Regions from separate parts of the Streptomyces sp. NPDC048514 genome, predicted to be linked through region 1. Evidence: riboswitches for the same ligand, from Rfam matches in the RefSeq annotation. Region 1 holds a riboswitch; each other region holds the start of a gene.
What was found. A riboswitch is a leader RNA that binds a small molecule or an ion and turns the genes downstream of it on or off. The one in region 1 is predicted to bind cyclic di-AMP.

Region 1 (2,243 bases):
TCCCATTCCGCCATCGGCGCCAAGTTCCCGCAAAGGCGGGCGCCCCAGGGCTCCGTACAGGAGGACGCCACCGGGGCTTCCGCGAAGCCGGACGCCACGGGGGCTTCCGCGAAGCCGGACGCCGGCAGGTCTTCCGCCGACGAGCACCCCGCGGTCCCGCGCAGCGAAGGTCAGGGGTTGATGCCCTTGCCCTGCAGCCACGCCATCGGGTCGATGCCGGTGGCGTCGCCGTTCGGGTGGACCTCCAGGTGCAGGTGCGGGCCGGTGACGTTGCCGGTGGCGCCGACGCGGCCGATGACGTCGCCCGTGCCGACCTTCTGGCCGACGGAGACACTGATCGAGGACTGGTGGCAGAACCACAGCTCCGTGCCGTCGTCGAGGGTGAGGACCGTCCGGTAGCCGTAGGAGCCGGCCCAGCCCGCCTGGGTGATCGTGCCGCCGTGGATGGCCTTGATGAGGGTGCCCGTGGGGGCGGCGAAGTCGAGGCCGGTGTGGTGGCCTGAGGACCACATCGAACCGGCCTGGCCGAAGGTCGAGGTGATCGTGTACGAGGACGTCGGCAGCGTGTACTGCTTGGCCAGCTCGGCCAGCCGCTTCGCCTCGGCCGCCTTCTCGGCGTCGGCCTCCGCCTTCTCCTTGGCGGCGGCGGCCTTGGCCGCGGCCTCCTTCTCCGCCTTGGCGGCGGCTTCCGCGCTCTGCTTCTCGGCGGTGGCCAGCGCGGCGGCGGTGGCCCTGCTGTCGGCCTTGCTCTGCTGCTGCTCGGCCTGGGCCATGATCCGGTTGCGCAGGGTCTCGCCCGCGTCGGTGTGCTGCTCGGTGTCCGCGGAGGTCACGCCGACGTCGCTGAGCGCGGTGGTGCTCGCCTCGGGCGCCGGCGAGGAGCCGTCCTCGAACAGCGAACCCATGGAGGGCAGGTCCGGCAGGGAGATGGACACCGGCGGCTTGCCGGTGTTGGCGCTGGCCATGCCGCCCGCGCCGACCGCGGCGATCACGCCGACGCCGAGGACGGTGGAGCTGCGGGCGAATCCGCCGCGCTGCTTGGCGACGCGGTGCCGGCCGCGAACCGGGGTGATGGACTCCTCGGTGGGATTCCACTCCTCCCAGGGGCCCTCCTCGGCGCTGTAGGAGCCGTACCCGAAGGTCTCGGGCTCGGACGGTGCCGGTATGAACGGGGCTTCTGGGGCAGGCCGGTTGGACGCCACGCGGGCGCGCTCCTTTCCTTCCGCCGCCTACCGGGTTAGCTGACGGGTTCGGAGCAGGAAGGTCTCCTACGCGCGTAAACCGGACGTGGACTCAGCGAGTTCACGACGGCTTTCGCGTGATTCACCCCAAAGGTGGTGGTTCCCCGGTTCCCTCGCGGGATTCGGCGCGTGCGCACGGAGCCGTCTCTTGTGACGGCTGGGACGACCGCGCTGCGTTATCGAACGTTAATAGACCCGGCAGGTGGTTTCCAAGCCGTTCGGCTTGATCATTAATGTTCCCGGCCATGGACTTACCCTGCAGTCCGCTGCAAATCGGGCGAGTTGACCGAGATTCAGGAGTCACAGAGGTTTTGATGGTGACTCAGGTGTCCTGCGGACGGGGGTCGTGCGGTCACCGACGGTGAGGGCGGTCACGACCGCCGTACGGCGAGCCGTTCACGGTTGCCGTACGGCGAGCAGCGCCATGTCGTCCGCCATCCCGCCCCCGGAGTGCCGCCGCACCTCCGCGGCGAGCCGGCCCAGCAGCGCGCCGGGGCCGGGGAAGACGCGGCCGGCCAGCCGCCGCTCGGGTTCGTAGAAGCGGCCGTGGGCGTCCCGGGCCTCGGACAGGCCGTCGGTGTAGAGCAGCAGGGTGGCCCCGCTCGGGAAACGGGTCTCCAGTGCCCGGTCGGGCCAGCCGCCGAGGTCACGCATGCCGAGCGGCAGCGCCGGTTCGTGCCCGGTCAGGGTCCGCAGGGAGCCGTCGGCGTGCAGCACCAGCGGCGCCGGATGGCCGCGGTTGACGACCCGTACGACGCCGTCACCGTGCGGGAGTTCGGCGAGCACGGCGGTGGTGAAGCCCTCGAACGCGTCGATACCGTCCCGCCGGGTGCCCTCGCGGGCCAGCGCCCGCTCCAGGCGCTGAGCCACCGCCTCCAGCGTGGCCTCCTGCTCGGCCGCCTCCCGGAACGCCCCGATCACCACGGCGACGGCGGCGACCGCACTCAAGCCCTTGCCGCGCACGTCCCCGACGACCAGCCGCACGCCGTACGGGCTGTCCTG
Region 2 (2,243 bases), on a different contig from region 1:
ACCGCCTTCTCGGCCTTGGTGACCGGCCGCGTCGCCGAGCTCGGGTACGCCGGAGCCGGAGCCGTGACCGGGGTGACAGTCAGGGCCGGGGTGACGGTCAGGGCCGGGTACGGCAGCGCGGCGGGCGTCGCGACGCGGGGAGCGGGCGCGCCCCGTCCGTCGTTCTCCCGGGCCGTGTGCCGGAACAGCAACTCGCGCGTGACCGAGAGCTTGCGCTGTACGGCGGCCTTCGCGGCCTTGACGTCGTAGTCCGGGGCGGTGGCCTTGGCGTCCTGATCCAGGGTGGTGGCCTTCGGGGCGCGGTCCGCCGTGGCGGCTCTCGTCGCGCGGTCCGCGACGGGGACGCGAGCGGCGCGTTCCGGGGCGATGGCGGCGGCGGTGGCCCCGGCCTCGGGGCCGGGGGTGCCGGCCCCCGCCGCGGTCACGTCGTACCACGACGCTGCCGTTGCCTGCGTTGCCTGCGTTGCCTGCGTTGCCTGCGTTGCCTGTGTTGCTCCCGCGCTCCGGGCGGCTCTGCCCCGCTCGGCCGCGTTCTTCACGCGCGAGGCGAGCCGGTTCATCACCCTGTTCTGGGCGAAGTGGTCCTGCGGATACCCCGCGAGCAGTGAGGTGGCCGCGTCCGGGTCGGCCGCGAACGGATCCCGCGCCTCGCGCGCCTTGGCGAGCCGGGCCGCGCGCTGGGCCTCCGCCTGGCGGGTCTCATCGGCGCGGGCCCGGTGCCGGGCCGCCGGTTCCTCCTCCGATGGCGCGTCGGCCAGGCGGTACAGCTCGTCGATCTTCTTCTCGATCTCCTCCGGGCTCGGCCTGCCGTCGTCGGCGGGCGCGGCCTCGGCCGTCTGGGACAGGACGGCCACGGAGGTGAGGGCGGCAGTGGCGAGAACGGGGCCGCGCAGGCCCGGTCCAGTGCCGCCGGGGCGCGGCTTGCGGTGCGACGCCAAGGGAGGCGACTCCTTCCAACATGCCGCCTACCGGGTTAGCTGTCGGGTTCGGGCGGGTGCTTCGGAAGGGTTGCCCTACGGCGTCGTCCCGTGCGGGAGTCGGCCGATTCACCCCAGGAACGGTGGGTCCCCGGCTCCGGGCACCGTGCGGGGCGCGCCGGACTCGGCGGAGGCCGTTCGGCCCGGCGAGGTTCGCCGGAGAGGGGTCGTACGGCCTGACGGAAACCTAACCAACTCGTGTGACTCCTGTGAAGGTTGGTGTGCGGTATGTCCGATACATTTCTGTGACCTGGGGGAGGTTTCACACGCCCGTGACCAGGTGCTTCCGCAGCGTGAGGGGATGATCGGTCCCCGGCGGGGCGACGGCCGGCGCTCCGGGACGATGTCCGATAGCGGACTGCGCCCGCGGGCCGTGTTCCGGGGACCGGGACCGGTTGTCGGTGGGGCGCCCTAGACTCGGAGAGCGATGAGCAGCCTCTTTGACGACAGCTTCCTGGCGAACCTCCAAGCCCCACGCGGGCGCGAGGAGGAACCCCCGCCACCCGAGGACGATCACGCTCCGGAGCCGGTTCCGGACGATCTGTTCGGCGGGAAGTTCGACGTGCCCCCGGACCGGGACGCCTACTACCGGGACGGCGCCCCGCGCCCCGTCATCGACGCGGCGGCCCTGCTGGCGGGGCTGAACGACAACCAGCGCGCCGCGGTCGTGCACGCCGGCTCCCCGCTGCTCATCGTCGCCGGCGCCGGCTCCGGCAAGACGCGCGTGCTCACCCACCGCATCGCCCACCTGCTCGCCGAGCGGGGCGTGCACCCCGGCCAGATCCTCGCGATCACCTTCACCAACAAGGCCGCGGGCGAGATGAAGGAGCGCGTCGAGCACCTCGTCGGCCCGCGCGCCAACGCGATGTGGGTGATGACCTTCCACAGCGCCTGTGTGCGGATCCTGCGACGCGAGTCGAAGAAGCTCGGCTTCACCTCCTCGTTCTCGATCTACGACGCGGCCGACAGCAAGCGCCTGATGGCACTGGTCTGCCGCGATCTGGACCTCGACCCCAAGCGCTTCCCGCCCAAGTCCTTCAGCGCCAAGATCAGCAATCTGAAGAACGAGCTGATCGACGAGGAGGACTTCGCCGCCCAGGCCACCGACGGCTTCGAGAAGACCCTCGCCCAGGCCTACGCGATGTACCAGTCGCGGCTGCGCGAGGCGAACGCGCTGGACTTCGACGACCTGATCATGACGACGGTCAACCTGCTGCGCGCCTTCCCGGACGTCGCCGAGCACTACCGTCGCCGCTTCCGCCACGT
Region 3 (2,243 bases), on a different contig from region 1:
TGGACGGCACGAGCATCTCCTTCTTGGATGTGACGCTGGAAGCGCGGGGCCGGCTGCCTCGCGGCTGGGCCTTGCGACTAGAGCCTAACCGCCCCCGGGGCGTCGGCCACCGACCGACCGTCCCGTGGACAGTGAGGGACACGCAGACGGTACCCATTGTTCACTGTCGGAACAAAGAGGGGTACCGGTGAAGAACAGGGAAAGCGCGGGGGCCGGCGCCTGGAAACGAAAAACCCCGCCCCGGCGCGTACGGGGGAACACGCGCCGGGGCGGGGAGCCCGTGGGGACGGGGGTGGCCCTCACGGGGTCTTCGGGGGACGGGCCGGGGAGGTGAGGGCGCCGCACCGTGGCCGGCGGCCCGCTGCGGCTCCGGGTGCCGCGGGACCGGGCCCGCCGTCACCTCGGGTGCGGCGCGGCCGAGGCCCGCTGTCACCTGAGGTGCGGCCGGGCGCGGCCCGCTGTCACCTCAGGTGCGGGCGTGCGAGGCCCGCTGTCACTTCAGGTGCGGGCGTGCGAGGCCCGCTGTCACTTCAGGTGCAGCAAGGGCGCGGCCCGTGCGGGGCCCGCTGTCACTTCAGGTGCAGCTGCTGACCCGGGTAGATGAGGTCGGCGTCCTGGACGATGTCCTTGTTCAGTTCGAACAGCTTCTGCCAGCCGCCCTTGACGCCGTGCTTCTGGGCGATGGTGCCGAGGGTGTCACCCGTGACGACCTTGTACTCGCCGTCGCCCTTCTTGACCTTCTTGCCGGTCGGGGTGGTGACGGTCTTGCTCGCGGCCGGACGCTCGGCGGACCGGGACGCGGCCTGGTCGCCGGTGGAGCGGGTGGTGGTGCCGCTCGACGAGGTGGTCTTCTTCGACGCGGTGTCGCCGGACGGCGCGGCCGGGGCGGAGCCGCCGTTGGGGGTGCTCGACAGGCCCGTGCCGCAGACCGGCCAGGCGCCCTTGCCCTGGGCCGCGAGGACCTTCTCGGCCACGGCGATCTGCTGCGCCTTGCCGGCCTTGTCGGCGGTGGCGGCGTACTGCGTGCCACCGTAGGCGGCCCAGGTGGAGGCGGAGAACTGCAGGCCGCCGTAGTAGCCGTTGCCGGTGTTGATGGACCAGTTGCCGCCGGCCTCGCACTGGGCGACCGAGTCCCACTCGGAGGTGGTGGCGGCGGAGGCGTTGCCGGCCGCCATCAGCGGGGCGGCGACGGCGGCGCCGGTGACACCGGCCAGCGCGACGGCGCGGACGGCCTTGGACGGACGACGGTGCTTGCCCTTGCCGGAAAACAGCATGGATCGATCCCCTCACCGACGCCTGCGAGGTGAGCTGTCGGGTTCGGGCCGATTGAGTTGCCCGGCCGCACTCCCGCTTGCGCGGAGTGCGGCTTCACCCCCAGCCGGTGCCAGCTCAACTGCTGGTCCCGGCACCTACCTTGGGTCCCCCGCTCCTGCCTTCGGCGCTTGACGCGACGACTGTTCCCGGGCAATCGCTGGCAGGATTCGGCGTTGCGACTGCCGGGGCTCGTGGTGACGAGCGGCCTTGACCGTAGACACGCGATCGACGGAATTTCAAAGACGATCAGGGCTTCTGAGACTCATCCCACACTTTCACCAAACCGGACATCAGCGTCGAATCAGGGCGTCAACTACGGCTGCTTTTCGCCCGTTTCGGGACCGACTTCCAGGGTCTGACCGGCAGTGATGCGGTTCGGGTCGGCGCCGATGGCCTTCTTGTTGTCGGCATAGAGCGCACGCCACCCTCCGTCGACCTCCAGGGAGTCGGCGATGGAGGCGAGCGAGTCGCCCTCGCGGACGGTGTAGGTGCCCGGTTCGCGGGAGGCGTGCCGGCCCGCCAGGGTCCCCTCCTGACCGTTTGTCACCCTTTCGTCCGCGCTCTCTCCGCGATGACGTCCGCCCTGCGTGAGGGCGCCGGTGTCGACGAGGCTCCAGGAACCGGCGTTCTGCCGGTAATTGCCCGAGTTGTCGGCACCGGGGGTGGTGACGGTCGAGTCGTCGCGCTTCTGCGGTTTTCCCGCGCCGGGCGAGGTGGACTTGTCCGACTCGGGCTTATTGGTACCGGTCGAGCCGGAGTCGGTGCCGGCATCGGTGCCGGCGTCCTTGCCCGGACCGGACGCCGGCGCGTCCGGCGAGCCGCTGGAGGAGTCCGAGCCGGAACCGGAGCCTGAGCCGGAACCGGAACCGGAGCCGGTGTCCTTGCCGGAGTCACTGCCGGGGTCCGAGGTCGACGCATCCGGCAGACCG

Region 2: it holds a riboswitch for cyclic di-AMP, as region 1 does, so the genes downstream of both, ACGFT2_RS09395 (NlpC/P60 family protein) here and ACGFT2_RS25850 (M23 family metallopeptidase) in region 1, are expected to answer to the same signal.
Region 3: it holds a riboswitch for cyclic di-AMP, as region 1 does, so the genes downstream of both, ACGFT2_RS09755 (transglycosylase family protein) here and ACGFT2_RS25850 (M23 family metallopeptidase) in region 1, are expected to answer to the same signal.

The regions. Positions count from the first base shown of each region.
Region 1 is NZ_JBICWT010000011.1:371,503-373,745, reverse strand. It holds gene ACGFT2_RS25850 (M23 family metallopeptidase) at 171-1,202, opposite strand; cyclic di-AMP (ydaO/yuaA leader) riboswitch at 1,210-1,379, opposite strand; gene ACGFT2_RS25845 (PP2C family protein-serine/threonine phosphatase) at 1,638-2,243, opposite strand, start outside.
Region 2 is NZ_JBICWT010000004.1:129,372-131,614, reverse strand. It holds gene ACGFT2_RS09395 (NlpC/P60 family protein) at 1-938, opposite strand, end outside; cyclic di-AMP (ydaO/yuaA leader) riboswitch at 946-1,117, opposite strand; gene pcrA (DNA helicase PcrA) at 1,405-2,243, shown strand, end outside.
Region 3 is NZ_JBICWT010000004.1:214,901-217,143, forward strand. It holds gene eno (phosphopyruvate hydratase) at 1-10, opposite strand, end outside; gene ACGFT2_RS09755 (transglycosylase family protein) at 570-1,274, opposite strand; cyclic di-AMP (ydaO/yuaA leader) riboswitch at 1,279-1,451, opposite strand; gene ACGFT2_RS09760 (transglycosylase family protein) at 1,628-2,243, opposite strand, start outside.